Cellulophaga sp. L1A9: one gene and its partners. The main gene of each other region encodes a partner of the protein of the gene in region 2 in a complex. Links are inferred from orthologs where the notes say so. Each region holds a gene or a part of one and is shown on either strand. Other genes may lie near its edges.

Region 1 (10,652 bases), 260 kb from region 2 along the record:
CCAGGTAGTATAAATGAAGATGGTACTGTAAATATTGAGGATTATGGTATTGGTGTTATTTTTATGCCTTCTGCTCTTGCATACTATTCAGCGACGCAAACAAATATTCCGGCATATTCTCCTATACTTTTTAAAATAGATTTATTTGCAGTCAATCAAGCAGATCATGATAATGACGGTATTCCTTCTTATTTAGAGGATGTAGACGGAGATGGTAGATTGAATAATGATAATACAGATGAAGAAGATGAAGCAGATGTATTTACATTTATCCCTAATTATTTAGATGCAGATGATGATGGTGATAATACGCCAACTAGTGAAGAGATAGATATTGTAAATGGGGAAGTAGTTTTTAGAGATACTGATAATGACGGTATTCCAGATCACTTAGATCCAGATACAAAATAAAATAAAATAGATTAAATTAAAAAACCTGAAAGCTACGTGTAGCTTTCAGGTTTTTTTATGCGTTCCTATTTCTTTTGGAGTCTTAGATTTTTAAAGATAAACTCAGAATTAATTGATCTGGTCTAGTATCTATTCTATCTACACTTAATAGGTTATTATTGTTAATAGCAGTTATTTCATTTTCAGAAAAACCGCGTTCGTAACGTAAATCAATACCCAACTTACCAAGATTAACCCCAGCTCCTATATTAAGACCTACAGTGAAATCATTCTTAACATCACCAAAGGTAATGCCATCATAATCTGTATCTAGTATGTACTGTAATGATGGACCTGCAAATACGGTCAAGGGGCCAATAACATTAAAACCGATTAATAGTGGAGCATCTAATTTAGACATGTCCAAACTATTATTCTCATAATCAGATTTTGTTTTGGTATAGACTAATTCTGGTCTAAAGTAAATTTGCTCTCCAAATTTCCCAAAAATACCCACATGGTATCCAACATTGCCATCTGGACTCTTGTATGCATCTTCTGCAGAATCAAAATAATCGCCATTGGCGCCATAGTTTAGCCCTGCTTTAATTCCAAAACCAGGCTCTGTTTGTGCCATTGCAATACCGCCTATTAAGGCCAATACTGCTGTTAAAATTGTTTTTCTCATGTTTTCTATAGTTTAAAAACAAGAATAGTATCAATAATAATACCAATTCAAGTTTGTTCTCATCACCTTCAACGATATGCAAGAGGCTTTATTGTTTTTGAAATTATAAGACCTTGTTAAATTTTTAAATGCTTAATTTTAGTAGATTCTGATTTTACGTTCAATAATTTCAACTTTATTTTTTTCTTAAGTAATATCCTTGTCGAGTTAACTATATTTGCGCTAATTTAATAGACGATTTGAAATTTACACTAAAGCATACCGATCCACATAGTAAAGCTAGAGCAGGAGAAATGATCACTGATCATGGAAAGATTGAAACGCCAATTTTTATGCCTGTAGGTACTGTTGCCTCTGTAAAAGGAGTGCATCAGAAAGAGCTTAAAGAAGAAATAAACCCAGATATCATCCTAGGGAATACCTATCATTTATACTTGCGTCCTAAAACTCAAATTTTAGAAAAAGCAGGTGGACTCCATAAGTTTATGGGCTGGGATAGAAATATTTTAACAGATAGTGGTGGGTATCAAGTGTATTCTTTATCTGCTAATAGAAAAATTAAAGAGGAAGGCGTAAAGTTTAAATCACATATTGATGGTTCGTACCATACCTTCACTCCAGAGAGTGTGATGGAGGTTCAGCGAATCATTGGAGCAGATATTATTATGGCATTTGACGAGTGTACGCCATATCCATGCGATTATAAATACGCACAACGTTCCATGCATATGACGCACCGTTGGTTAGAGCGTTGTATTAATCATTTAGAGAAAGTACCGTACAAGTATGATTACAGTCAATCTTTTTTTCCGATTGTACAAGGATCAACCTATAAAGATTTAAGACGTCAATCTGCAGAATATATTGCGGGAGTAGGAGCAGAAGGCAATGCAATTGGAGGTTTGTCAGTAGGAGAGCCGGCAGATGAAATGTATGCCATGACCGAAGTGGTTTGTGAAATACTTCCAGAAGATAAACCTAGATATTTAATGGGGGTAGGTACGCCTATAAATATTTTAGAAAATATAGCTTTAGGTATTGATATGTTCGATTGTGTAATGCCAACGCGTAATGCGAGAAATGGAATGTTATTTACAGCACACGGGACCATTAATATCAAGAATAAGAAATGGGAGGATGATTTTTCTCCGGTGGATGAAATGGCAATAACGTTTGTAGATACAGAATATTCAAAAGCATATTTACGTCATTTATTTGCGGCCAATGAATATTTAGGAAAACAAATAGCTACCATCCATAACTTAGGTTTTTATTTGTGGTTAACTCGTGAGGCAAGAAAACATATCTTAGCAGGCGATTTTACAGAATGGAAAAACAAAATGGTAAAACAAATGGATAAAAGATTGTAACCTTGACCATTTTAGATAGATACATATTAAAGCGTTATTTAGTAACATTTTCAGTAATGTTACTATTGTTTATCCCAATTGGGATAATGGTTCACTTATCTGAGCAGTATAATAAAATGCAAGATAATGACGCACCATTAGACGAAATATTAATGTACTTAGGTAATTTTTCTATTTATATAGGAAGTATGTTGTTGCCTATTTTTCTATTTCTTTCCGTTATTTTTTTCACTTCAAAATTAGCAAGTAATACAGAGATTGTAGCGATGCTAAGTTCCGGTATTTCCTATGGCCGTTTTCTAAGGCCTTATCTTATTGGTGCTGTGATTGTGGCTATATTCATGCTTTTAATGGGAATGTTTATTGTGCCAAATGCTAGTAAAGGCTTCAATGAATTTAAGTTCAAATACCTTAAAAAAGGAAAACAAGACCGAGTCACTGAAAATATCTTCAACCAACTAAATGCTAAGGATTTTATTTATGTAAGTAGGTTTGATCCCGCTAGAGATATAGGTTATAATTTTTCTATGGAGCATTTTAATAAGGATAATGTACTAGAATACAAACTGTCTGCAGCAAATATTAGGTGGATCCCTGCAGATTCTATTTACAGACTTACGTCGTATGTGAAGAGAACATTAAATGGAGATACTGAAATTTTAGAAACAAAGAGGAGATTAGATACCGTGTTTCCTTTTAAAATAAACGATTTAACACCGGTGTCTTACGTAGCGGAGACAAAAAATTTATTTGAATTAAATACGTTTATAGCTAATGAGAAGCGTAAGGGGGCATCTAATATCAATATCTATATATTGGTTAAATATAAGCGATGGGCTATGCCTATAACCGCATTTATATTAACGCTTATTGCTGTAGCAGTGTCTTCTCAAAAACGTAGAGGTGGTATGGGCGTAAATTTAGCTTTTGGTATTTTAGTAGCCTTTGTTTATATATTTTTCGATCGTGTCTTTGGGACTTTAGCGGAACAATCAGGTTTTTCACCCTTGTTAGCGGTAATTGTGCCCAATGTATTATTTGGTTTTCTAGCATTCTATTTATTGCAAAAAGCCAAAAGATAATTTAGTAAAATAATCCCCTTTCTATTACATTAGCGCAATGACAGATAGGCTTAAGAATTACCTTCATTTACATTTTATTATTTTTATCTGGGGGTTTACAGCAGTCCTAGGAAAGCTAATAACTATTGATGCTTTGCCTTTGGTGTGGTATAGAATGGGAATAGCAGTGCTACTCATTGCTGTATTTATTGCAGTAAATAAATTTTCTTTAAAAATTCCGATAAAACAGATTGCCATTATGGCTGCTGTTGGGGTTGTCATTGCTTTACACTGGTTAACATTCTTTAAATCGATAAAAGTATCCAACGTTTCTATCGCATTGGCTACCCTGTCTACTGGAGCGTTATTTACGGCAATCATAGAGCCGTTTATATATAAACGGAAGATGATCTGGTATGAGATCGTTTTTGGTGTGGTGGTAATGGTAGGGCTGTATATTATTTTTAATGTAGAAACACAGTATGTAGAGGGGATAGTTTTAGCATTAATATCAGCACTATTAGCCGCTATTTTTTCCATTGCAAATGGTAAATTAATTCAGGCACATAGGCCTAGTGTAATCTCTTTTTATGAGCTAACGGCAGGGGTGTTGTTTATTACCGTTTATTTAGCCATACGTGGCGATTTTGATGCTGGTTTTTTTCAAGTTTCTAAAAATGATTGGATCTATTTATTTATTCTTGCCTCTATCTGTACTGCCTACGCATTTATTGCTTCAGTACGGGTTATGAAGGTGTTAACGCCTTATACCGTAATGCTTACCGTAAATTTGGAGCCTGTGTACGGGATTTTTTTAGCGTTTATATTTTTAGGTGATAGTGAAAAAATGAATCCACTATTTTATTTCGGAGCACTACTGATTTTAAGCACAGTAGTAGCAAATGGATTAATAAAAAATAAAGGAAAATTAAAAAAACGGAATAGGAGTTAGGCATACCTATTTAATGTTTTATATTTGTCAACTATTATAATTTAAACAGGAATACTCATGGAATATTTAGATTTTGAACTTCCCATAAAGGAACTAGAAGAACAATTAGATAAGTGCATGATTATTGGTGAAGAGAGTGATGTAGATGTTACAGAAACCTGTAAACAAATAGAAAAGAAGCTTTTTGATACCCGTAAGGATATATATAAAAATCTAACTGCTTGGCAGCGTGTACAATTGTCAAGGCACCCAAATAGACCTTATACACTGGATTACATTAATGCCATCTGTGGAGAAACTTTTTTAGAGCTTCATGGAGATCGTAATGTTAAGGATGATAAGGCAATGATTGGGGGTCTAGGTAAAATTGGAGACCAAAGCTTTATGTTTATTGGACAGCAAAAGGGATACAATACTAAAACCCGTCAATACCGGAATTTTGGTATGGCAAACCCGGAAGGTTATCGCAAAGCTTTACGTTTAATGAAATCTGCAGAGAAATTTAATGTTCCTGTAGTATGTTTTATCGATACTCCTGGTGCATACCCCGGTATTGAGGCAGAAGAGCGTGGACAAGGAGAAGCCATTGCGCGTAATATTCTGGAAATGACACGCCTTAAAGTTCCAATTATCGTTGTGATTATTGGAGAAGGAGCCTCTGGTGGTGCTTTAGGCATTGGTGTAGGCGATAAGGTTTTAATGCTAGAGAATACATGGTACTCGGTAATTTCGCCAGAATCTTGTTCTTCTATTTTATGGAGAAGCTGGGAATATAAAGAAATTGCAGCCGAAGCATTGAAGCTTACCGCTACAGATATGAAAAAGTTAAAAATAATCGATGAAATTGTAAGAGAACCAGTAGGAGGTGCTCATAGTTACAGAGATAAAACTTTCGAAATTGTAAAAAACAAAATTTTAACAAATTTTGAAGAGCTTAAAAAGTTATCACCAAAAGATTTAGTAAATAAAAGGATGGACAAGTACGCCAATATGGGTGTATTTAATGGTTAATTCCTGATTTATCATACAATTATAAAATCTGAAGATATAATTCTTCAGATTTTTTTTGTTGTCAACACAAAAACGTAACTTATTAACATATAAATTGTTAATGAACTGTTGACATCCAAAATCCAATTTTAAAGTTAACCTAAGGTTAATTACATACTTTCGTAATTATGGAGAAACCGAGTCCGATAGTAGGTCACAAAGTAGACAAGTCTAATTTAATAAGCTTAGAGCGTGGGAAAATTCCGCCTCAAGCAATTGATTTAGAGGAGGTTGTGATAGGGGCAATGATGATTGATAAGAAAGGTATCGATGAGGTTATTGATATTCTTCACCCTGAAGTTTTTTATAAAGATGCGCACCGATTTATCTATGAAGCGATCTTTAAGTTGTTTGAAACCTCTGAACCAGTCGATTTATTAACCGTTTCTTCGCAATTAAAGAAGGATGGTAAATTAGAAGCTGCTGGCGGAGATTTTTACTTGATAAAATTGACTCAAAAAGTGGCTTCATCTGCACATATTGAGTTCCATGCACGTATTATTCTACAAAAATATATTCAGCGTAGTCTAATTAAAATTTCAAATGAAATTATTCAAGCTGCTTATGATGAAGCAACGGATGTATTTGATTTATTAGATACGGCAGAATCTAAATTATATGATGTTACCCAAGGGAATTTAAAACGTTCTGCAGAAACTGCTCAGAATTTGGTAATTCAAGCAAAAAAGAGAATTGAAGAAATTGCAAATAAAGAAGGCCTTAGTGGTGTGCCTTCAGGTTTTGATAAAGTAGATAAACTAACTTCTGGATGGCAGCCGAGTGATTTAATTATTATTGCAGCACGTCCTGGTATGGGTAAAACAGCTTTAACTTTGTCTATGGCAAGAAACATGGCTGTTAATTCTAATATTCCTGTAGCCTTCTTTTCTCTGGAGATGTCTTCCGTACAGTTAATTACGCGTTTAATTTCTTCTGAAACAGGTTTGTCTTCAGAAAAACTGCGTACAGGTAAATTAGAGAAGCACGAATGGGAGCAATTAAATGTAAAAGTAAAGACGCTTGAAAAAGCACCTTTGTTTATTGATGATACGCCCTCGCTTTCCATCTTCGATTTAAGGGCTAAAGCAAGACGTTTGGCATCCCAACATGGCATCCGAATGATCATGATAGATTATTTGCAATTAATGACCGCTGGGGGAAGCCAGAAAGGTGGTGGTAACCGTGAACAGGAGATCTCTACGATTTCTCGTAACTTAAAAGCATTAGCAAAAGAATTAAGTGTACCTGTAATTGCACTATCGCAGCTTTCTCGTGCGGTAGAAACAAGAGGGGGTACTAAAAGACCATTACTTTCTGACCTCAGGGAATCTGGTGCAATTGAACAAGATGCAGATATTGTATCTTTTATCTATAGACCAGAATACTATAAGATTGATGAATGGGATGATGACGAACGCTCACCAACTGCTGGTCAAGGAGAATTTATTGTAGCAAAACACAGGAATGGTGGTTTAGAGAATATTAGGTTAAAGTTTATTGGTAATCAAGGTAAATTTGATAATTTAGATGACTTTGATTCTCCTTTTGAGTTTCAATCTAAGATGAATGATGGAGAAGAAAATCCATTTGCCACTAAAAACCTTCCAAATGCAGATCAAGCTTTTGGAAGTTCTATGAATGAAACACCGCCAGATTTTGATGATAGTGATGTCCCTTTCTAAATTTAAAATTATTACATTTAAAAATAATATAAAGAGGATGCTTTTAATAGGCATTCTCTTTCTTTTTTCTACATCAATGTTTGCCTCTGCAATCCTAATTCCTATGGATGCAGAATCACAGAAAAATCATTTAAAAGCATACGGAATTACCTATTGGATTTTAGCGAAGCAACAAAAGGTACAATGGCTTTTGAATTATAGAGGAGGTTCTTTTTTATTGCCAGATGGTGAGGCTATCCGCAAAGAATGCCAGATTCGTGGTGTTTCTTTTGAGGTCATATCTGATAATGATGCGAATGCAATTCTAGAAGAAATTTCTAGTCCATCTAAAAATCAAGAAGCAGTCATTTTAGAGAAAGCACCAAAGATTGCCGTATACACTCCTAGTGGAACATTACCATGGGATGATGCAGTAACCATGGTATTAACATATGCTGAAATTCCGTACGAAACAGTATATGATGAAGAGGTTTTAGAAGATGGCTTAGTATTGTATGATTGGTTGCATCTGCATCATGAAGATTTTACAGGACAATATGGTAAATTTTATGCGGCGTACAAAGCTGCGCCATGGTATTTGCAAAGTAAAAAAGATGCAGAAGCATTGGCTTCAAAACTGGGGTATAGCAAGGTATCTGAAGAAAAAAGAGCCGTATCTTTAAAGATTAGAAAATATGTGATTGGAGGCGGATTCATGTTTGCGATGTGCTCGGCAACAGATAGTTTTGATATCGCTTTGTCTGCCTCAGAGGATGTAGATATTTGCGAGGCTATGTTTGATGGTGATCCGTCGGATGCAAATTATCAGTCTAAATTAAATTATGAAAAAACCTTTGCGTTTAAAGACTTTACTTTAGAACGTAATCCATTGGTCTATGAGTTTTCATCTATAGATATGACCACGAAGAGAAATATTAATAAAGAGAGTGATTATTTTTCTTTAATGGATTTTTCAGCAAAATGGGATCCTATACCTACAATGCTTTGTCAGAACCATACAAGTTTGGTGAAAGGATTTATGGGGCAAACTACTTCTTTTGAACGTTCAGAGGTGAAGCCAACTGTTCTTGTATTAGGAGAGAATAAAGTAAATGGCGAAGCCCGCTATATTCATGGAATTAAGGGAAAAGGATTTTTTACATTTTACGGAGGTCATGATCCAGAAGATTATCAGCACAGAGTAGGAGACCCTAAAACAGAATTAGAGTTACATCCTTCTTCTCCCGGTTACCGGCTAATCTTAAATAACGTGTTATTTCCTGCAGCTAAAAAGAAGAAACAAAAAACTTAAAAACACCACATAAGACATTGAAAAAGCGAATGGTACTGATACTTGGAATACTGATTATATTTACGATCGGTTTTTTTGTGTCAAGGAAAATTAACCTGAACTCTAATTTTGAAGTTGGACAAAAAATTGACGATTTAAATGGTGTAGTTGTTTACTATAATGGAGGTGTGGGTAATGTAGCTGGCCGTGAAGTAACCGAAGATGGGTATAATCTAGGTTTAAAATATCAATGTGTAGAATTTGTAAAAAGATACTATTATCAAGCATTAAATCATAAAATGCCGGATAGTTATGGCAATGCAAAAGATTTCTTCAGTAAAACCTTAGAGGATGGTGGCTTAAATATTAATCGTAACCTTAATCAATTTACAAACCCAAGCAGTTCTAAGCCTAAAGTAAATGATTTAGTAGTGTATTCTGGAACCTTATTTAACAAATACGGGCATGTAGCTATTATTTCAAAAGTAACAGAACACGAGATTGAAATTATCCAACAGAATCCAGGCCCTTTTGGACAATCCAGAGAAACGTATGACCTTCTTCATGAAGAAGATAAATGGGGTATTGATAATGATCGTATACTCGGGTGGTTACGAAAATAAATGCTATTTTAATTCTATGTTATCATTTTATAGTAGCGCATTTAATATAAAAAACCGCTATCAAAACTATTGTTCTGTTAGCGGTTTTTTTTGTTAGTGGCATCTATTATATAGCTCAACTAATGTTTAAATTCATGGAGATAAACTTAACTTAGAACGTCCCAATAAGGTGACTTCCTTCAGCATTAACTAATTCAGCACCTTTAGTTACCTCACCAGTTGCTGTATCTATAACATAAATATTTCCATTTTGACCTACTGGAGCTTGAGTTATGTAAATATCCGTACCATCAACAACAAAACCTTGGTATTGAAATAAGTAGAAATCGGCGTCATAAGGAATGGCATCAATTTTTGTGGCCATTTTTGTATTTAAATCAGCAAGAGCAAAAAATCCTTGGGCACCAGCAACACCTTCTTGAGATGCGTCATGACGGTAAGCAATAACGGCTTTTCCATTGGCAGCAGGTTTCCAGGCAAGAATGTAGGCACCTTCGATACCTAAGGCATCATCCAAATTAAATACATAAGAATCGTCATATTGGTTATCTGCATCAATCTTTAAAATGTGAGAACCTTCAGGATCACTTTGGTTCGCTTGGTACACACTTCCATTATAAAGAAAGGCATTAATACTTCGGTAACCATTTGTATTTCCATATCCTACAGTAGAAGTAATTACAGATGGGTTTAATAAAGATGGGTAATCTAGTACAATGGTTTTAGAACCTAATATTTCATAATCACTATCACTCTCTGTAGTTGCTGGGTCTAATTTGCTTAAACGAGCTCCAATATATAATTTATCTCCAGCCTCATTTAATACAGGCATATCTATTCTTGAAATATAGTATCCTAAGGCCTCTTCTTCCGGACTCAAAGCAACACTGTGTTCTTGAAATTCATTAATTAATGAATTTTCCAGATCTAGGGTTACTACACCAATAGTTGCATTTGTACGTGTGTATTTTTCATTTTCATCAAATTCATTTTCTGTAGAAACATAAACAGCAGCTCCTGTTTTATCACCATCATATAACTTAATCCATCTTGGAGCTGTTCCAACATAGGGAGCAATACTTATTTCAGTTCCTGTTTGGGTAAAAACCTGTCCACCTTCTACCATGTACTTGGTGTAGTTTCCACCGGTATCGCCGGCATAACTTATGTTGAATATGGTAGAACCGTCTTCAGACGATTGTAAACGAGCCGTTCTGTTGGAAGGAGCAATAAATCCATTGTCAAAAACATTAATTGATGTATTTGGGTCTTTAGCATCTTCACTACGTACGGAATAAATTAATGTGCCACCATTTCCATCGCCAGGATTATCACCCATTCGTGCTCCTGCAACTGTAATCCATCTAGATTCAGCTCCAGTCTCAGGAGTTGTTTCTGTTTCTGGATCTACAGAATTGTCGTCATCACTACAAGAACTCATGAAGCCAATGGTTAATAAAATTGTAGCTAAAGTTTTAAAATTTAAAAGATTATGTTTCATTTTTAGGTCTGTTTTTATGATTATAATTTATCTAGTGTGTAATTTATTTTCAAGTAAAAAGCTCT
Region 2 (10,719 bases):
CTAAAACAGCATACAAAGTTTATAAATTTAGTAAAGTAAATATTTTTGCAGATCATCTCTTTGCAAACAATCCTAAAGAACTAGACTCTGTAAATTTTAAAGGCTTTACCATTTATTATAAGGATAAACTCAACTACAAACCCAAAGCCCTTACCGATGCAATTTTCATGGAAAAAGATAGCGTCTACAGAGATATTAATAGATTACGTACTTACAGGCAAATAAATAACTTAAATAACTTCAAGTATCCTAACATTGAAATCATAGCAGATAGCAGCAATGCATCATTAGCATCTAACATTTATTTAACCGCGCGTGATAAGTATTCCTTGAGTTTTGATACCGATGTTAGCAGATCAAACATTCAAGACTTTGGTATATCCTTCACCCCAGCGTTGAATATTAGAAACCTATTTAAAGGAGCAGAAAATCTAAGCATTTCAGCCACTGCAAATATTGGCGCATCAAGCGATCCTAATGTATCAGACCGTCAGTTTTTTAATGTACAAGATTTTGGTGGTGATATTGCATTAGATTTTCCACGTATCTGGTTCCCGTTTATCGATACCAAAAAAATTATACCTTATTACATGCTTCCAAAAACTAGAATCTCCATTGGAACGAGTTTTCAGCAGAATATTGGTTTAGACAAGCAAACATTAAATAGTGTTTTGGGGTATAGTTGGTCTCCTAACACACAATTAAAACACAACATTGAACTTCTTAACATTCAATATGTGAAAAATGTAAATATTGATCGGTATTTCTATGTTTATCAAAGCTCTTTTTCTAGATTAAACACTATTGCTGATCAAGATATCTATGAAACAGACACCAATTTATCGCAAAATTATGAACCTGTAGGTGAAGATGGTGATTTTAGACTTACTATACCTGAGGGAACTACTGGTTTTACAAAAGCAATACTGGACGAGGAAGTAACCTCATCAAGCGATGATTACGAAGAGGTACGTAGTATTGAAGAAAGGCGCGAACGTTTAACGCAAAACAATTTAATATTTGCCACCAACTATACGTTTTCAAAAAACAATCAAACGAGTTTAACAGACAATAGCTTTCATCAATTTAAATTTAAAATAGAAGGCGCTGGTAATTTACTATCCCTTGCAGCTACCGGCATTCCTTTTAACGAAGATGAAGATGGCAACAAGCTTGTATTTAGTGTTCCTTACTCACAATATTTAAAAACAGAATTTGACTATATTAAACATTGGGATTTATCTGAATCTAAAGTTTTAGCTTTTAGAAGCTTTATGGGTATCGCTATTCCTTACGGCAACTCTAATAGCATTCCGTTTTCCCGTAGTTATTTCGCTGGTGGTTCTTATGACAACCGCGCTTGGAGCCCTTATACATTAGGACCTGGAAAAACGGATAATTTAAATGATTTTAATGAAGCGAATTTCAAATTAGCGTTTAACCTTGAATACCGATTTCCTATCGCTGGAAATATAAAAGGAGGTCTGTTTGCAGATGCAGGTAATATATGGAACGTTTATGATAACGTTGAAAATACCGATGCCACGTTTAACGGAATAAGCTCCTTGCAGGACATTGCATTAGGGACAGGTTTTGGTATCCGTTATGATTTTACTTACTTTGTTTTTAGAGTAGATTTAGGTTTTAAAACATACAATCCCGCTGAAGAACTATCAAAAAGATGGTTTAGAGACTATAATTTCGCAAATTCTGTGTTACAAATCGGTATTAATTATCCATTTTAAAATACAGGTATAACAACTAAAACGTTATCGCGAGAGAATAAGAACCTCAGCACACTGTTTGAAGATAAAAAGGAGACACTCTCTTAAATATTTTATTACTTTTGTTATTCAATATTTCAATTACTAATTCAAGAAAATAATAATTATGGCTCATAATATAAAACCAGGCGTTGCAACTGGAGACCAAGTACAAGAAATTTTCGACTACGCAAAAGAAAAAGGATTTGCTTTACCAGCAGTAAATGTTATTGGTTCAGATACTATTAATGCAGTTCTTGAAACGGCAGCAAGTTTAAACGCACCTGTTATCATTCAATTTTCAAACGGTGGTGCTCAATTTAATGCAGGAAAAGGCTTATCAAACGACGGTCAAAAAGCAGCTATACAAGGTGCAATTGCAGGAGCTAAACATATACATCAATTAGCAGAGGCATATGGTGCTGTTGTAATTTTACACACGGATCATTGCGCTAAAAAACTATTACCTTGGATCGACGGTCTTTTAGATGCTAGTGAACAACATTATAAAGAAACTGGAAAATCTCTTTTCAGCTCTCACATGATTGATTTATCTGAAGAGCCTCTTGAAGAAAATATTGCTATCTGTAAAGAATACCTTACTAGAATGGCAAAAATGGAAATGACTTTAGAGATTGAATTAGGGATTACTGGTGGTGAAGAAGATGGTGTTGATAATTCTGATGTAGATGATTCTAAACTATATACACAACCAGAAGAAGTAGCTTATGCTTATGAAGAATTATCAAAAGTAAGTCCTAGATTTACAATTGCTGCTGCATTTGGTAATGTCCATGGAGTATACAAGCCAGGGAACGTAAAATTAACTCCGAAAATTTTAAAAAATTCTCAGGAATACATCACTAAAAAATATAACGTAGAGCACAACCATATTGATTTTGTTTTTCATGGTGGTTCAGGATCTACAGTTGAAGAAATTAGAGAAGGAATTAGTTACGGTGTTATAAAAATGAATATTGATACAGATTTACAATATGCATTCTTAGAAGGTATTCGTGATTACATCCAAGATAAAAAAGACTACTTGCAAGCACAAATTGGAAACCCTAATGGTGCTGATGAGCCTAACAAGAAATTTTACGATCCAAGAGTATGGTTACGTGAAGGCGAAAAAACATTTGTTACGCGTTTGAAAAAAGCATTTGCTGATTTAAATAACGAAAACACGCTATAGTGTACAGTTTAACTAACTCAAAATAATATCCGTTTAACTAAATATTCAATGTATGTCGTCTTGGTTTAAAAGAAAAGAAAAAGGAATACAAACTGCAACGGAGCAAAAAAAAGATACCCCAAAAGGGTTATGGTACAAATCACCCACTGGTAAAATAGTTGAAGCTGATGAATTAGCTAAAAACTTTTATGTAAGCCCAGAAGATGATTACCATGTAAGAATAGGAAGTAAAGAGTATTTTGAAATTTTATTTGACGACAATAAGTTTAAAGAAATTGACAGCAAATTAACGTCTAAAGACCCTTTAAAATTCGAGGATACTAAAAAATACGCAGACCGTTTAAAAGCAGCACAAGCAAAAACAGGTCTAAATGACGCTGTTAGAACCGGTATCGGTAAATCTTTCGGGAAAGATGTTGTCGTTTGCTGTATGGATTTCGCTTTTATTGGCGGATCTATGGGAAGCGTTGTTGGAGAAAAAATTGCACGTGGTATTGATTATGCTATCAAAAAGAAATTACCATTTGTAATGATTTCAAAATCTGGTGGTGCACGTATGATGGAAGCAGCACTTTCATTAATGCAATTAGCAAAAACATCTGCTAAACTAGCACAGTTAGCAGAAGCCGGTTTACCTTACATTTCATTATGTACAGATCCTACCACTGGTGGAACTACCGCTTCTTATGCAATGCTTGGTGATATTAATATTTCTGAGCCAGGTGCTTTAATTGGTTTTGCAGGCCCAAGAGTTGTTAAAGAAGCTACAGGAAAAGAATTGCCTGAAGGTTTCCAAACTGCCGAATTTGTAATGGAACATGGCTTTTTAGACTTTATCGTTCACAGAAAAAATTTGAAAAAGAAAATTAATCTGTATATCGATTTAATTCAAAACAACCCAGTTCGCAAAGAAGAGTTGAAATCTGCTTAAAAAAAATATCGCTATTTGTAATGATTTATTACAAATAGCGATTACTTTTTATAACGCAAAAATGCTCGCTCACTACACGTCTTAAGCTTTTTTGTAGCCATACTTTAGCACATTAGCAGTACTCAATTTTGCAAAACATCTTTGATGTAAAACTAAATTTATCACTCCTGCGCTCTATTAATTTCAAAAACACCTACAACCTCTTTTGACTTAGAATTAGGTTTTTTTTGATACTCATAAACTTCTAATTCTCTATAACCCTTTGTTGCTAAGATTAAATCTTTCTTTGAAAGCCTAAACACTTCTTTAAGACCAAAGGTATAAGTACTATATTTTTTGTCTTTCAAAAACTCAAAACCTACGGAGTCTCTTGAAATATAATTTACGCTATAATCTATTTTACTTGATGAAGAAAAATGTGACGGTTTATAGTTCACAAAATAACCATTTTCATCAGTAACTTTATCAAGGTAAATAGTTTTAAACGTATACAAATCATTTATTTGAGGATTCTTCACTAATTCCTTTTTTAAATCCACACGATTATTTTTCACAATATCTCCTTGAACTTCATCTATAATTTTATCTACACTTAGATACACACCAAACATAAAAAACACCAAGAAGGGTAACGTAATCAATATCAATCCAAAATAACTCCAAATCGGAGTGCGTTGTTTGATTAACTTTAAATCAATTGCAGCGCGCATCGTTGACGTAGTTTCTGTAATTTGCTTGCCCGTATGACTATCTTTTATGATCCAAAATTTATCTACTGGAATTAACGGGACAAACCAAAAATGAAGTATTTTTTGAAAAATAATGAATGTCATGTTAGCATGCGCATCTTTTAATCCAACCTCTTTAGCTGTATAAGATTTAATCTTAAGAGAATACGTTCCAAATTTTACAATAAACATAACTTATTTTTATATTTAACGCTATATTCATCTATTCTAGTACTTTACTTCCTTCTGGTTTTAAAAATCAACTCAAAACACCCCTTATCCGTAAAGAAATATTCAAATCCGCATACATACACCAATAGCTTTGGAGGTTGATTACGATGATGATTTAAATTTTCTATTTTCTAGAATAAGATTGTCGTAAAATAATTCTATATTTGCAAGCTGATTGAAAAAATCAATCATATACATAAAAATCATTTAAAAATAATATTGGAATGTATTTAACAAAAGAAGGAAAAGCTGAGCTTTTCAAAAAACACGGTGGCGAAGAAAAAAACACTGGTTCTGCTGAAGGGCAAATTGCATTGTTTACACATCGTATTGAGCACTTAAGTCAACACTTAAGAACTAACCGTAAAGATTATAACACGGAACGCTCTCTAGTAATGTTAGTAGGTAAAAGAAGAAGCTTATTAGATTATTTAATTAAGAAAGATATTGTAAGATATCGTGAAATAATTAAAGAATTAGGCATTAGAAAATAATTTTCGAAGGGGGAAAGCTTAGCTTCCCCCTTTTTTAATACAACAAATTAGTTTTTGATGTATCTTTACAAAAAGTCCTTAACTAACAATTTAAGGCAGCAGACAAAAAGCTTGCATATAGTTTTTCATTGGTCACACCACTACAACAGCACAACAACTGTCCGTCTTATATAAAAGACAAAAAGATCAAAGTTTAACTAACTTGTAAAAACAAGTTGCAAATCAATTTTATGATTCCAAAAGTATTTAAAGAGGTTATTGACCTTGGGGACGGTAGAGAAATTTCTATCGAAACCGGAAAATTAGCAAAACAGGCACACGGTTCTGTTGTTGTTCAATCAGGAAACTGTATGTTATTATGTACTGTAGTTTCTAATTACAAACAAAGCGATGTGGACTTTCTTCCACTTACTGTAGATTACAGAGAAAAATTTGCTGCTGCAGGTCGTTACCCAGGTGGTTTCTTTAAAAGAGAAGCAAGACCAAGTGATGGAGAGGTATTAACAATGCGTCTAGTAGACCGTGTTTTACGTCCTTTATTCCCAAAAGATTACCATGCAGAAACACAAGTAATGATACAGTTAATGTCTCATGACGAAAATGTTATGCCTGAAGCTATGGCTGGTTTGGCTGCTTCTGCTGCAATCCAATTATCAGATTTCCCATTTGAATGCGCTATCTCTGAAGCTAGAGTTGGTCGTGTTAATGGCGAATTTGTAATTAACCCAACAAGAGCACAATTAGCAGAATCTGATTTAGAGATGATGATTGGTGCTTCTGCTGATTCCGTAATGATGGTTGAGGGTGAGATGGATGAAATTTCTGAAGAAGAAATGGCTGATGCTATCAAATTTGCTCACGAAGCTATTAAAGTACAAATTGCTGCACAATTACGTTTAGCTGAAGCTTTTGGAAAAAAAGAGGTTCGCGAGTACGCAACTGCTGAAGCAAATGAAGAATTAGAAAAAAGAATACACGATTTAGCTTACGATAAATGCTATGCTATTGCTAAGAAGGGAACTTCTAAAGCAGAACGTAGTGCTGCATTTGCTGAAGTAAAAGAAGAAGTAAAAGCCTCTTTTACAGAAGAAGAAATGGCAGAATTTGGTCACCTTGTAGGAGGTTACTATAGTAAAGCTGAAAAAGAAGCTGTTCGTGAATTAACATTAAGCGAAGGTTTACGTTTAGACGGTCGTAAGACTGATGAAATTAGACCAATCTGGTGTGAGATAGATTATTTACCATCTACACACGGTTCTGCTATTTTCACACGTGGGGAAACTCAAGCTTTAGCAACCGTAACTTTAGGTACTTCTAGAGATGCTAACAAAATAGATATGCCATCTCACGAAGGTGAAGAAAACTTCTATTTACATTATAACTTCCCTCCTTTTTGTACAGGTGAAGCTAGACCACTAAGAGGAACTTCTAGAAGAGAAGTTGGTCATGGTAACTTAGCACAACGTGGATTAAAAGGAATGATTCCTAGTGATTGTCCTTATACTGTACGTGTTGTATCTGAAGTATTAGAATCTAATGGTTCTTCTTCTATGGCAACTGTTTGTGCTGGTACAATGGCTTTAATGGATGCTGGTGTTAAAATGAAACGTCCTGTTTCTGGTATTGCTATGGGATTAATTTCTGATGGTGATCGTTACGCTGTATTGTCTGATATTTTAGGAGATGAAGATCACTTAGGAGATATGGACTTTAAAGTAACTGGTACTTCTGAAGGAATTACTGCTTGCCAAATGGATATTAAAATTAAAGGATTATCATACGAGATTTTAGTGAATGCACTAAAACAAGCGCGTGATGGTCGTTTACATATTTTAGGTAAAATTACTGATACGATTTCTGCTCCAGCTGAAGATGTTAAATCTCACGCTCCAAAAATGGTAACTAGACGTATTCCTAATGAATTCATTGGTGCTTTAATTGGCCCAGGTGGAAAAGTTATTCAGGAAATGCAGAAAGAAACTGGAACAACTATCGTTATTAACGAAGATCCAGTAACAGAAGAAGGTATTGTTGAGATTTTAGGTGTAGGACAAGAAGGTATTGATGCTGTTTTAGCAAAAATAGATTCTATTTTATTCAAGCCTGAACTTGGTAAATCTTACGAAGTGAAAGTAATAAAAATGTTAGATTTTGGTGCTGTAGTAGAATATGCTGAAGCTCCAGGAAACGAAGTTTTATTACATGTATCTGAACTAGCTTGGGAACGTACAGAAAATGTTTCTGACGTTGTTAATATGGGTGATGTTTTTGAAGTGAAGTATTTCGGTGTAGATCCTAAAACTCGTAAAGAGAAAGTATCACGTAAAGCTTTATTACCAAAACCAGAAGGGTATGTAGCGAGACCACCAAGAGATGACAAACGTTCTGGTGGACGTGACAATAGAGGTAGAGATAATCGTGGACGCGATGACAGAAAACCTAGAGAAGATAAAAAAGAAGATTAATTCTTTTAACGCTTTATAAGTACAAAACCTCATAGCTACAAAAGCTATGAGGTTTTTTTATTATAGGCACCTTTAAATTTATTTTATAGAGGCTGCATCAATGATATTACTAAAGTGCGCTCTTTCTCCCGTAGCCGTCCAAAAGTTATACGTACTCTCTGAACTAGGGATACCTTGCTTAAAAAAGTCTTCTAGAGACGTTACAACTTCCTCTTTTTTAGTATCATCTATAGCGTTTTCAGGGCTAATAATTACCGTTAATGCCGTAAATTCCTTTTGAGCATCTTCATAAGAAGGCACCCTTTTACCATTTGCAGCTATTAATTCTTGTGCTGTATATGTTTTTATCTCATCTGCTGTAAATTCACCCGCTCCATTACCTGCAACCGGATTTATAGCCACTTGAATAGATGCTAATTCATTTTCAGGAATTAATCCCATTAGATATAATTCTACATTACTATAAGGAATACTATTGCCTCCATTAGCAAAAGTCCCAAAAGATGTTCTTCCAGCAACCGTTCCTTTATACGTATTATCACCTAAATCTTCAAGAGCATCAAAACCTCCTAACTGCCCACCCGTACTCGCATAGCCCCAATGACCACTTACCGTTGTCGCTATAAAACCTTTGTTCGCCCATAAATGAGCAATTTCATGTAAAAAAGGTCCAGATTGAACAAATTCTGTTCTAGGCATAAAAATTACTCCGTTTAGCCTACCCCCAGATCCGAAACTAGAAGTAGCATCAAATACACTCCCACCAAGTCCTTGAATGCTATTTTTAGCAGGAGTATTAATACCATAAGCAGTATCCTCTGCTTTTACGGTTTCTACCGCAAGAATAACAATTAGATCATAATCATCATTGAAATGATTATATATTTCTTTGGTGATGTCACGAACATCTCCTTCTTCATTAATATACTTCTCATAGTCGGCCGCTGGAAGTGTGTAATTTACAAAAGCCTTGCTGGCATCAACGATAAGATTATCGGTCAAAAAAATAGTTCCAGCATCATCAACAGTATCATCCTCATTAGCTGTATCCCCATCTGCACCTATTTCTTCTTGGGCTACAGGTTCATCCATTACATTTTCCCCATCACTACTGCATGAAAAATTAAACAACACAACAAGCAAAATTGCTGATAAACGTGTAAAATAAAAATTTAGAACTCTCATAAAATAGTGTATAAATGATAATTTTGTTACGCTCAATTTTGAAAATCGAAGGACTATACCACAACGAGAACAGAACTATTTTATTTCTTCATTACGGAAATTAACCTAAAATAATATGGTCTCTTAATTTGGTTTGATAGGCTTTTTCTATATTGCATTAATTTCACAACCATAACAATGCATTACCAGCACCATAAAAGATTTATAAGCAGAAAAACATACCTCCTATTTGTATTTCTTATCATAGGAATACATATTTCTACAGCACAGACACAAGAAGAGGTAGCTAAACATCAGCAGATAGAAGTACTATTACAAACATCTAAAAAATTAGCTCAAACTGCCATAGACAGTTCTTTCTTCTATGTTGATAAAGCACTACAAACAGCAAAATTAATTGGCAATGACACTTTACTAGCAAAAGCCAATATACAGAAAAGTAGCCTCCATATTTTTAAAAAAGAATTCAGTAAATCAGACGCTCTTTTACAAGAAAACCTTAAAAAAGAACTTCCTAAACATTTAAAGGGATTAACACTACACAATCTTGGTACCATACAGTATTACAAACAAGACTTTGAAAAAGCACTAAGGCTTTATTTACAAGCTGCAAAAATTTTGGAGCAGACAAAAAACAACCAACAATTAGTAAGTACTTATTCTAATATTGGGGCAATAAATGCTTCTTTAAAAAATTATAAAAATGCACAACTCTATTTAGAAAGAGCATTAACACTGAGTGATTTTAACGAAGTAATAAAACTTCAAATTCTGGTGAATCTCTCCAATATTTATTACAGTCAAGAACTTTTTGAAAAATATAAAGCGTCAATTTTTCAGGCAGAAGAAATTGCACTAAAACATAATTCTAAAAACATCCTTGCCACCATTTATACCAATTTAGCCATGTTTTATACGGATGAAGGTTCTGATTATGACCTTGCGGCTACCTATGGTAAAAAAGCTATCGCCTTAAGAAAAGAGCTTAGCACCACTAACGCACTTAACATAACTTACAATAATGTTGGACATGCCTATCTCAAAAAAAAGGAATACCATAAAGCGATTAGCTATTTAGATAGCGCAAGCATCGGAGCAAAAGGAATTGTAAAATCATACATCTATAACAATCTTAAAGAATCTTACTTAGGTTTAGAGCAATACAAAACAGCGCTATATTATGCCGATTTAAAAGATGCCATTAAAGATTCTATTACCAATGAACAACAGAAAGAAAGTGTTGCAGAATTGACCGAAAAATATGAATCAGAAAAAAAAGAACAACGCATTAATATTCTAGACACCCAAAATAAATTACAAGCCCTTACGATTCAACAGCAAAACTACCTACTCACAGGTTTAGCCGTCTTTGCATTACTCATCGTTGTTTTAGGGTATTTTGGATTTAAGAACTATAAGATCCAGCAACAATTAGACAAGGTCTTACTGCAGCAAAGATTAAGAAAAACGCAATTAAATCCACATTTCTTATTCAATGCTTTACAAAGCATTCAAAACTTCATACATCAAAATGATAAAGAAAAATCTAGCGCTTATCTTACCAGTTATTCTAAATTAATACGATTAGTTTTAGAGAAATCTGATGATGATTTTAGTACGATTGAAGATGACAGTACAGCCTTAGAATCTTATCTAAAATTACAGCTCTTAAATTATGACAACAAATTTGCATATACAATAAACATTGAAGATTCTGTCACTGAGGA
Region 3 (10,772 bases), 1.0 Mb from region 2 along the record:
TAGTTATTAATTTTGCGATCATAGAATCGTAATTTGAGGGTATAGTATACCCGCTATATACGTGCGTATCTAAACGAATACCGTGACCTCCAGGAGTATGTAATGTTGTTATTTTTCCTGGTGAAGGGCGAAAATCATGGTAGGGATCTTCTGCATTAATTCTACATTCAATTGAATGTAACTTTGGCAAATAGTTCTTACCTGAGATTGGCACACCTGCAGCTACAAGAATTTGCTCACGAATAAGATCGTAATCTATTACCTGCTCTGTAATTGGATGTTCTACCTGAATACGTGTATTCATCTCCATAAAATAGAAGTTACGGTGTTTATCTACCAAAAATTCTATAGTACCTGCGCCTTCATATTTTATATATTCTGCTGCTTTTACCGCCGCTGCTCCCATTTCTTCTCGCAACTTATCTGTCATAAAAGGAGAAGGTGTTTCTTCGGTAAGTTTTTGATGGCGTCTTTGGATAGAGCAATCTCTTTCGGATAAATGACATGCTTTACCGTATTGATCACCCACAATTTGAATTTCAATATGACGTGGTTCTTCAATAAGTTTCTCCATGTACATACCACCATTACCAAATGCAGCTTTAGCTTCTTGAACAGCACTATTGTAAAGATCTTCTAATTTATCTTCACTCCAAACAGCACGCATTCCTTTTCCACCACCACCAGCGGTTGCTTTAATCATAACGGGATATCCCATTTTTTTAGCAATCTTCTTGGCATCTGCAACATCTTTTAATAAGCCATCAGAACCAGGTACACAAGGTACTCCAGCTTCTTTCATTGTTAGTTTTGCAGTAGCTTTATCACCCATTTTATCTATTTGATCCCCAGAGGCACCAATAAATTTAATATCGTGTTCTGCACAAATTCTTGAAAATTTAGAATTTTCAGACAAAAACCCATATCCTGGATGAATAGCATCAGCATTTGTAATTTCTGCTGCCGCTATAATATTAGGTATTTTTAAATATGACTCACTACTAGGTGCTGGGCCAATACATACTGCTTCATCTGCAAAACGTACATGCAGACTTTCTTCATCTGCTTTAGAATAGACTGCAACAGTTTTGATCCCCATTTCACGACAAGTCCTGATAATGCGCAGTGCAATCTCTCCTCTATTTGCAATTAATATTTTTTTAAACATCTTTTGAAATTTTATATGTTGAATCCTAAATTTTAAATGGATTTTAAATGGTTGAAGACAACCATTTAAAATTTAAGTATCTAAAATTTCTTATGATGGATCTACCAAAAATAATGGTTGATCAAATTCCACTGGTGAAGAATCGTCTACTAATACTTTAACGATTTTACCTGAAACCTCAGATTCAATATCATTGAATAATTTCATTGCTTCAATAACACAAAGTACATCTCCTTTGTTTATTGTACTCCCTACTTCAACAAAAACAGGTTTTTCTGGTGATGCTTTTCTATAGAATGTACCAATAATTGGAGACTTGATGGTAATATATTTATCATCATCATTAACCTCTGCTTTGGCTGCAATTTCTACTGAAGTAGCATCTTCCTTAGCAGGTGCGGCTGGCATCATTTGATTTTGTGCCATTGGTATTTGTTGAACATATGTAGTTGGTTCTAAACCAGCTGCCCCAGTGCGGATCGTTATTTTGATGTCTTCCATCTCTAATTTAACCTCGCTAGCACCAGATTTGGCTACAAATTTAATCAAGCTTTGAATTTCTTTAATATCCATCGAATTCTAGTTTAATATAATAGTTGATATTGTTATTTTGAGTTATATGCCCATTTTAAATATATAGATCCCCAAGTGAATCCTCCTCCGAAAGCAGCAAAAACTAAGTTGTCCCCTTTTTTTAATTGCTTTTCGTAATCGTATAATAAAAGCGGTAAAGTTGCCGATGTCGTATTGCCATACTTTTGAATATTCATCATCACTCTATCATGATCCAAGCCCATTCTATTGGCTGTGGCATCAATAATACGCTTATTGGCTTGATGTGGTACCAACCAAGAAACATCATCATGTGTTAATGAATTACGTTCCATGATTTCAGCTGCTGCGTCTGCCATTTTAGACACGGCAAATTTAAATACTGTTTTCCCGTCTTGAAAAATATAGTGTTGTTTATTCTTTACAGACTCTTCAGTGGCCGGCATTATAGACCCACCACCATTCATACTTAAATATTCTCTTCCATTACCATCAGAGCGCAAATACTCATCTTGCATTCCTAAACCTTCTTCATTGGGCTCAAAAAGTGCAGCACCTGCTCCATCTCCAAAAATAATACACGTAGTTCTGTCTTCATAATCAATAATAGACGACATTTTATCTGCCCCTATTAAAAGTACTTTCTTATACTTTCCAGATTCTATAAAACCTGCAGCCGTAGACATTCCAAACAAGAAACTTGAACATGCCGCTAGCAAATCAAATGCAAACGCATTAGTAGCACCTATTTCTGAGGCTACAAATGCAGCTGTTGACGCCACTAAAGTATCCGGTGTTGCCGTACCCACTAGTACTAGATCTATTTCACTAGGGTCTATACCCCTCTTTTTTATTAAATCTTCCGCAGCTTTAATAGCCATATATGACGTACCAACTCCTTCTTTTTTAAGTACTCTTCTTTCTTTAATACCTGTTCTAGTAGTGATCCATTCATCATTAGTATCTACTAGTTCTTCCAACATTTTATTCGTCATTACGAACTCAGGGACATAGCCCCCTACCGCCGTGATGGCCGCTGATAGTTTAGTCATTTAGAAACGTTTTTGTGCTTAAATCTTTAAAAAAGCAACAAATTTGGTGAAAAATAGTCAATTTTTGCGACTTTTTATCTTAAAAACTCTTGTTTTTAAAAATTTGAATTGCTGTCATAAAAAAACTCCCAACTTTTACAAGTGGGAGTCCATATACTTTCATCAGAAGTTAATTAAGCAACTGCTTCTTCTGTATTATCAATTAAAACTTGGCCTCTGTAATATAATTTACCTTCATGCCAGTGTGCTCTGTGGTACAAATGCATTTCTCCAGTTGTTGGATCTTTTGCAAGAGTAGGGGCAACAGCCTTATAATGTGTTCTTCTTTTATCTCTTCTTGTTCTGGAAATCTTCCGTTTTGGATGCGCCATTTTTAAAACTTATTTATCCGTTAATAACTTTTTTAATGAATCCCAACGAGGATCCGTTTCTTTATTTTTATTTTCTTTTACTTCCTTTGGATGTAATTTTTCTAGCTTTTCTAATGTTGCTGACTTTAAAGTGCCATCCTCAACTCCAGGATGTACTTTTTTAAGCGGCACAGCTAAAACGATCATTTCATAAACATATTGTGAAATATCTACCTGAAAATCCCCGTGTGGGAGAATCAGAATTTCATCATTGTCATCATTAAACTCTTCACCAAACTTAACTAGCAGCTCTAAATCAGCTTCTATAGGTTGGTCATAAGGCTCATTGGTAACATCACAATAAACGTTTACTGTACCCGTCGCAGCTATCTCTAACTCTAACATCGTACTAGATCTATTTAATATCACTTCTAATTGAATAGCAGCGTTATTAAACTCATCATATTCAAAAGATTCAAAGAACGTATTCTCTATTTCAAAATTAAATTCGTGTCTTCCCTGCTTCAATCCTGAAAAAGGAATCACAAACTCTTTATGCTTCTTCATGTTTGACACTTATTATTAGTGCTCCTGCCACGTAAAGGCGGGTGCAAAGATACTATTATTTTACTAAAACCCAACTTTTTAGCTTATTTTGTAAAATAGCGTTTAGAGGCTGTATTTACTACTATAATCAGCTAAAAATTATTTCTCGCCCAACTTATTTATCTAAATTCTCGTTTTAATCTTGACTTTTTAAGTGGATTTGCCGTTAGCTCGCTATATTCTTTTCTATTTCTAAAAATTTCTATCGCCTTAAAAACAGCTTCCTCAAAAGAGCTATGATCTGCCTTTCCTTTTCCTGCAATTTCATATGCAGTTCCATGATCTGGAGAAGTACGCACTTTATTTAAGCCCGCAGTATAATTTACTCCTTTTCCAAACGATATCGTTTTAAACGGAATTAAACCTTGATCGTGGTATGCTGCTAAAATAGCATCAAATTTCTTGTAACCATCAGAACCAAAAAAGCTATCTGCTGCATAAGGGCCAAAAACCAAATGACCGGCCTCTGAAAGCTCGTGTATTGCTGGCTTTAAGGTATCATCATCTTCTTTCCCTATAATGCCATTATCTCCACTATGCGGGTTAATCCCCAATATTGCAATTTTTGGCTTAGAGATACCAAAATCCATTTTCAAAGAATTTTCTATGGTAGCTACTTTACTTTTAATTAATTCTGGCGTAATAGCCGTCGCAACATCTTTTACCGCAATATGATCTGTAAGCAACCCTACTTTTAAATCGTCTGTGATCATGAACATTAAACTTTCTCCTTCCAACTCTTGTGCAAGAAAATCTGTATGTCCTGGAAAATTAAAATCATCAGCCTGTATATTGCTTTTATTTATTGGAGCCGTTACCAAAACATCTATTGCTCCTTCTTTCAATGCTTGCACTGCAGCTTTCAATGATTTGATAGCAAAATCTCCAGCCTCTTTAGTGGCCTCTCCAAATTTAATATTCGGAATTTCGCGCCATACATTAACGACATTGATTTTACCATCTAAGGCCTTAGACGCCTCTTGCACCCCATGATAGTTAATCTCTATATTTAGTTCAGATTTTTGATATGATATTGTTTTATTTGATGCAAAAATCACAGGAGTGCAGAAATCTAACATTCGAGTATCTTCAAAAGTTTTCAATACGACCTCACAACCTATTCCATTTAAATCGCCAATAGAAACCCCTACTTTAATTTTTTGTCTTTCCTCCATGATATCTTATGGGTTTATAGTAATTTTACACCACAAAACTAGTTAATTAAAACGACACATGTTTACAGGAATAATTGAAACTTTAGGAGAAGTAAAGACTTTACAGAAAGAAGACACTAATTTACACATTACTGTGAAGTCTACAATTACTCCAGATCTTAAAATTGACCAAAGTGTATCTCATAATGGTGTTTGTTTAACCGTTGTAGCTGTAAAAGGCGATTCTTACACCGTAACAGCTATTGATGAAACCTTACAAAAAACAAATTTAGACCAATTAAATGTTGGGGATAAGGTAAATTTAGAACGTGCTATGATTCTAGGATCCCGTTTAGATGGCCATATTGTTCAAGGACACGTAGACCAAATTGGAACCTGTATAAACGTGGAAGAAAAAGACGGAAGCTGGTTATTTACTTTTGAGTATGATGCTACCTTAAATAACCCTACGATAGAAAAAGGCTCCATCACTATTGACGGAACCAGTTTAACTGTCGTAAATTCAGGCAACAACACCTTTAGCGTTGCTATTATCCCTTACACCTACGAGCATACTCGTTTTAAAACCTATAAAAAAGGAACTATTGTTAACCTTGAATTTGATGTCATTGGAAAATATGTAGCTAAATTAATGGCTAATAGGATTTAATTTTTAGCGACACCATTCTTGTATTCCGCAACAATACCCTCTGCTTTATCCTTGTCTTTCTCTAATACAGATAAGGATATTGTAGATTCTGTGCCCCCGACAAAACCGGCAATCACGCCAGAATTCTGTTCGTTTTTTTCAATAAACGGAATGTTTGCTTCTTCAAATAGGCCTTTTAAAAGAATAACTGCTACTTGAGTACCACTATATATTTTAGTGTATTTTTCACTATCGATCATAATATTTCTTGTTTAAATTAAAACTACAATAATCTTATGGATAGCCACTAAACTTTAATAAAAATTTGTCTTTTATAAAGTACAAAAGCTAATAATAAATAGCAACTCATTACGGTAATAGCATAAAGTAATGACGAAAGCTGCATGGGTAAAAAATCATGAACATACAAGGTATTGAAGAGCCAAGAATGTATTGAAACACGATCCTCACCTACCTTAATTAAACCAAATAACTTACCAATAAAACTAGATAAGAAAAAAACGGTAATAGCATTTGCCCCTGCATATTTGAAAATAGTTCCAAATTGCACTTTTTTCACATCTGTACTATAATAAATTAAGGCTAAAATTAAATTGGCCCAACCAGCGGTTACCAATACAAAACTACTAGACCACAACGCTTTATTTATTGGAAAAATAAAATGCCATGCATGTCCCACAATCAGCAACATCACTCCTAAACCCAATATTATTGTCGTTTTGTTTTGTTGCTTTGAAAGTAAAATTTTTCCTGTAAAAACACCTAGAAGACAACTGGCAATTGCAGGTATGGTACTCAACAAGCCTTCCGGATCATAGTCATCTTTCCACATGTGGCTCCCTAAAACATTTAAATCGATATAATTTGTCAGGTTATTTGGAGCCCTATCAAAGGTAGAAGCTATTCCGTTTACAGGAATAAAACCCATAGCCACCCAATACCCAACAAGTATAAACACGGTAACTCCTATCAATTGTTTCCAATTAAGATTTAGAAATAAAATAGAGGTAACAAAAAACACAAGCCCAATTCTTTGCAACACACCCGGAAAACGAATTTCAGAAAAATCTTTTACAAATGGAAAACTTAAGGTAAAAGCCCCTAAGAACAAGCCTAACCCTATTAATTTAAGACTCCTACTTATAATTTTTTTATAGGTGCTCGCCGTAACTTTTTTAGTGCTGTACGCAAACACAATAGAGGTACCGACAATAAATAAGAAAAAAGGAAATACCAAATCTGTTGGACTATAGCCATGCCAATCGGCATGTAGAAAAGGAGCATATACTGCGGCCCAAGTACCTGGGTTATTTACTAAAATCATCAAAACAATCGTCATCCCCCTAAAGATATCTACCGCAATAATTCTTTCTTTCATCTATTCTAAGGTTTAGCTGGTCCAGCTTTAAAGTTAATTATTTTACGATACTTTTGCACCCCATTCAGCCACACAGTACATGTATTTAATCCTTTTATCAAATATTTCGCAATCTTCTTGGATATTGGCATTTTTAGCCGCAATAATTTTAGGAATTTCAAAGTCGGGAATTAAAGGTATTGCTATTATTATTGTCACTTTAATGGCTATTGCGTTTGGGGCTAAAGAATCTACAGGTCTTATTGTGCCATTACTTATCGCTGGTGATATTTTTGCCGTAATTTATTATAATAGACACACGCAATGGAGGTATATCTTACGTTTTTTACCGTGGATGATTTCTGGTGTACTCATTGGTGTTCTTATAGGAAAAGATTTAGACGAAGAGACGTTTAAATTTGGAATGGCCTTTATAATACTTGGGAGTGTTGTAATGATGTATTGGTGGGATCGCAGAAAAAGTAAATCTGTACCAACACACTGGGCATTCGCAGGATCTATAGGTATCATGGCTGGGATCACTACAATGATTGGAAATTTAGCAGGTGCTTTTTCTAATATTTTCTTCTTAGCTATGCGATTGCCTAAAAATGAATTTATTGGTACTGCTGCTTGGCTGTTCTTTATTGTCAATGTATTTAAACTGCCGTTTCACATCTTTGTATGGGAAACAATTACACCAGAAACATTGTGGATTAATCTAAGATTGGTTCCCGGTATTTTATTGGGCCTTTTAATAGGGGTACGTTTGGTTAAAATAATTAAAGATGAATTTTATCGAAAAATGATTCTTATTTTAACTGCTTTGGGTGCTTTGCTGATTTTAATTCGATAATCCCTACGGTCGTACTACACCTAAAGCCCTAACTTAGGCTAGGAAAAAAAATACTTTGACTTTTAAAAATGAAAAAAGGGCATTTGAAATTGCTTTCAAAATACCCTTTTAGGGGAACATAACAAACACTTTACTATTCAACCATTTGTAATTGGGTTTGTTATCGTTCTTGCACTTTTATAACATGGTTAGTGTTTGTGCTTACTCGCTAAATTATTATCGCCGTTATTTAAAACTGACGTTTCTTTTTTTACTTCTTCTTTACTTGTTTCTAGTACTGGCGCTGCTAATACCCATGTGGTTACACATAGCAATCCCATCACTATTGATATTGTTAATTGTTTCATTTATAGGTTGTTCTTTTTTTTTAAAAAATGTGCTTAACTTCTTTTTAATTGAGAATAAATTCAACACCAAAAAGAGTGAATACAGAAAACAAATTGTGCTCGACACAAACAGAAAAAATACTAAATATGAAGAATTCATATGTTATAATTTATTTATGGTTACTAAGCTAATCATATGTTCTCTAGATCTTTAAACTCTTTCAAGCTTCAAATCTTATGTAAAAATAGGGCACTAATACCATCTCGAAGAATTGTAAATGGGCAAATTCAATTCTTCGTTAATAAGCATGATTAAATCGTTAAAATACATTTTAACAATATTTTTCCTACACAATATATTAATAATTGTGTAAAGTAGATAATTTTTTTAATTGGATTTAAGAATGGAATACGAACGTATTGCCATATTAACTTAGGGCTATTTAAGATATTTAGCCATTGTTTTTAAAAGATCGTCGTGCTCAAAAGGCTTAGATAAAACAGCATTCATTCCCGCCTTTTTAAAAGCTTTTAAGTCATCTTCATAAGAATATGCAGTGATGCCTATAATCGGTATTTTTTTTATGTTCTTAAAAGGGAAATCTCGGATTACTCTAGCGACTTGATCTCCACTAACATTAGGTAAATTAATATCCATTAATAATAAATCGTAATCTTCATTAATCAATTTCTCCATAATCATAGCCCCATCACTTACCAGGTCTATATAAAAGAAATTTGTATCTAAAAGTAATTTAAACAAAACAGTTTGAACGTTAATATCATCTTCTGCTAAAAGAATTCTATATTTTTTATCTGTTTTAAATATGGCTTTTTTCTCCTTCTTTTTACGAGGTGTAATAATGCTCGTCCTACCATTATTGGGCAATGGTTGTTTTAAGGTTAAATCAAAATAAAAAGTAGAGCCGTCTTCGACATTAGAAACTACTTTGATTTCTGAATCCATTAACTTTAGCAATCCTTTTACGATAGATAAGCCCAATCCAGTACCTTTAGACACTTCTGAACTTTGGTTTCCATCTAGCTGAGAAAAACTCTCGAAAATAGTTGTTTGATTTTCTATTGAAATACCCGCCCCAGTATCTACCACCTCAAAACGCAAGTTTAATCTATTTGCTCTTTTTTGATTTAATTGGATGTCTAGTGTAATTTTTCCACTTTGAGTATACTTAAAAGCATTATCCAATAAATTAGTAAGTACTTGAAACAAACGTAAACGGTCTCCTTCAACTAAGTCTGCAATTTTCTTATCTACCTTAACTTCAAAATCAATATTGCTGTCACTTGCCTTCGTTTTATACGTGAATCGTAATAAATCAAAGAGCTGTGATAAACTAAAGATATTTTCTCGTAGCTTAAGCCTTCCAGAAGAAATCATACTAATACTCAAAATATCATCTAAAAGAAATTTTAGATTGGAATTAGACTGCTGTAAGAACGCCAACATATCTTGCTGTTGATTGCTAAGTTCTGTATCTGATAATATCTTGGTGATTGAAATTATACTGGTCAGTGGATTACGCAACTCATGACTAAAATTACGAATAAATGAGTTTTTAAAATTTTCTCTTACTTCTAATTCGGCATTTTTTATAGCCACAAGCTCACCATTTATAATGGATTCATTACGGGTTTGCGCAATAGCCTGGTATTCTGTATAATGACTTGTATAGTCTGATATAATGACTAAATAACCTTCTTTCTTTTTAGCAAACCTAATATCTGCAACATAATCCTTATCCTCAAAATTTATATGCACACAATTAAATAAGACCTCCTTATCTAAAGTATCTTTTATAGAATCGAAAGTATAGAAAAATGCGTGTACCTCAAATATTGAAGTTTTTACTTCTAAATTTAAAAAGGCTTGATCTGACTGTAGAATAGTACCCTCTTCATCTATTAAAACAAATTGAACATTTTTTGTCGCATATTCTTTGTGGTACTGATCTAGCATTCTAATGTAATAATTTAGCTAAATGTAGGAACAAATCATTTACCGCATTACCTGTTTTGGCACTCGTTAAAAAATTTGTTTCTATATTATTTTTCTTAAATAATTTTTCTAAATCTTCTTTCAATACTAAATCTACTTTATTACCCACCACCAAAAGTGGTGTCTTTGATATTTTAGTTCTTACAGAATCTAAATCGGAATTTAAAGCCTGAAAGGTAGAAGGTCTGGTCACATCAAATACAAATACAACGCCATGCGTTCCTAATAAATACGCATCTCTTATAGTTGTTAGATCATCTGTTCCTTCTAAATCCCAAAGTATAAGTGATACTTTTTCTTCTGGAGTAATGGTTACTACCTTTTTTGTGATATGAACGCCAATAGATACCTTATAGTTGTCTGAAAAACTATCTTCTACAAAACGCCTAATTAATGAGGTTTTACCCACCCCAAAATGTCCTAAGACTACAATTTTTTTAGATACTTGCATTTTCAAATTTTACGAGTAGCTCTTTTTCAAGTGTTTCTCTGTCCATTATTTTTTTATCTGATTCCTTTTCTGAAGCGAAAAGTGAATCTAAATTTTTCCCCATAAAATCATCGTAAAAATCGAAAATAAGGTCTTGAACCTTATCCTTTGAACTCATAGAATAATTGCCTGAAATTACTACCGCTACGTAATACGAGACAAAACTCTGTAAGT

The links.
Region 1: the proteins of accD (region 2) and GQR94_RS13170 are in contact, whole or in part, in a solved structure (PDB 8UXZ), measured with the Escherichia coli proteins. The link is inferred for Cellulophaga sp. L1A9 from one-to-one orthologs.
Region 3: the proteins of accD (region 2) and accB are in contact, whole or in part, in a solved structure (PDB 8UXZ), measured with the Escherichia coli proteins. The link is inferred for Cellulophaga sp. L1A9 from one-to-one orthologs.

What each region holds. Positions count from the first base shown.
Region 1 is NZ_CP047027.1:3,019,488-3,030,139, forward strand. What follows is about bases 3,736-6,495. They hold GQR94_RS13170 (acetyl-CoA carboxylase carboxyltransferase subunit alpha), read left to right. Parts: upstream 3,736-4,518; coding sequence 4,519-5,472; downstream 5,473-6,495. Other genes in these bases: GQR94_RS13165 (DMT family transporter), read left to right, coding at 3,736-4,461; dnaB (replicative DNA helicase), read left to right, coding at 5,640-6,495. In the rest of the region: GQR94_RS13145 (FKBP-type peptidyl-prolyl cis-trans isomerase), read left to right, coding at 1-411; GQR94_RS13150 (outer membrane beta-barrel protein), read right to left, coding at 494-1,078; tRNA guanosine(34) transglycosylase Tgt, read left to right, coding at 1,318-2,448; GQR94_RS13160 (LptF/LptG family permease), read left to right, coding at 2,451-3,530; more of GQR94_RS13165, read left to right, coding at 3,568-3,735; more of dnaB, read left to right, coding at 6,496-7,193; GQR94_RS13180 (asparagine synthetase B), read left to right, coding at 7,297-8,484; GQR94_RS13185 (CHAP domain-containing protein), read left to right, coding at 8,562-9,086; GQR94_RS13190 (hypothetical protein), read right to left, coding at 9,238-10,587; GQR94_RS13195 (TonB-dependent receptor domain-containing protein), read right to left, coding at 10,608-10,652. UniProt on the Escherichia coli protein: Component of the acetyl coenzyme A carboxylase (ACC) complex. First, biotin carboxylase catalyzes the carboxylation of biotin on its carrier protein (BCCP) and then the CO(2) group is transferred by the carboxyltransferase to acetyl-CoA to form malonyl-CoA.
Region 2 is NZ_CP047027.1:2,760,590-2,771,308, reverse strand. What follows is about bases 2,123-4,949. They hold accD (acetyl-CoA carboxylase, carboxyltransferase subunit beta), read left to right. Parts: upstream 2,123-3,010; coding sequence 3,011-3,889; downstream 3,890-4,949. Other genes in these bases: GQR94_RS12030 (hypothetical protein), read right to left, coding at 4,051-4,809; fbaA (class II fructose-bisphosphate aldolase), read left to right, coding at 2,123-2,958. Also shown: GQR94_RS12045 (BamA/TamA family outer membrane protein), read left to right, coding at 1-1,745; more of fbaA, read left to right, coding at 1,891-2,122; rpsO (30S ribosomal protein S15), read left to right, coding at 5,073-5,342; GQR94_RS12020 (polyribonucleotide nucleotidyltransferase), read left to right, coding at 5,573-7,807; GQR94_RS12015 (hypothetical protein), read right to left, coding at 7,886-8,992; GQR94_RS12010 (tetratricopeptide repeat protein), read left to right, coding at 9,170-10,719.
Region 3 is NZ_CP047027.1:1,717,806-1,728,577, forward strand. What follows is about bases 1-2,880. They hold accB (acetyl-CoA carboxylase biotin carboxyl carrier protein), read right to left. Parts: upstream 1,742-2,880; coding sequence 1,259-1,741; downstream 1-1,258. Other genes in these bases: accC (acetyl-CoA carboxylase biotin carboxylase subunit), read right to left, coding at 1-1,168; GQR94_RS07355 (beta-ketoacyl-ACP synthase III), read right to left, coding at 1,774-2,772. In the rest of the region: rpmF (50S ribosomal protein L32), read right to left, coding at 2,946-3,143; GQR94_RS07365 (DUF177 domain-containing protein), read right to left, coding at 3,153-3,689; 4-hydroxythreonine-4-phosphate dehydrogenase PdxA, read right to left, coding at 3,848-4,903; GQR94_RS07375 (riboflavin synthase), read left to right, coding at 4,962-5,552; GQR94_RS07380 (putative signal transducing protein), read right to left, coding at 5,549-5,791; GQR94_RS07385 (acyltransferase family protein), read right to left, coding at 5,839-6,930; GQR94_RS07390 (sulfite exporter TauE/SafE family protein), read left to right, coding at 7,010-7,765; GQR94_RS07395 (hypothetical protein), read right to left, coding at 7,954-8,112; GQR94_RS07400 (ATP-binding protein), read right to left, coding at 8,531-10,069; GQR94_RS07405 (Rab family GTPase), read right to left, coding at 10,071-10,559; GQR94_RS07410 (cell envelope biogenesis protein OmpA), read right to left, coding at 10,546-10,772. UniProt on the Escherichia coli protein: This protein is a component of the acetyl coenzyme A carboxylase complex; first, biotin carboxylase catalyzes the carboxylation of the carrier protein and then the transcarboxylase transfers the carboxyl group to form malonyl-CoA.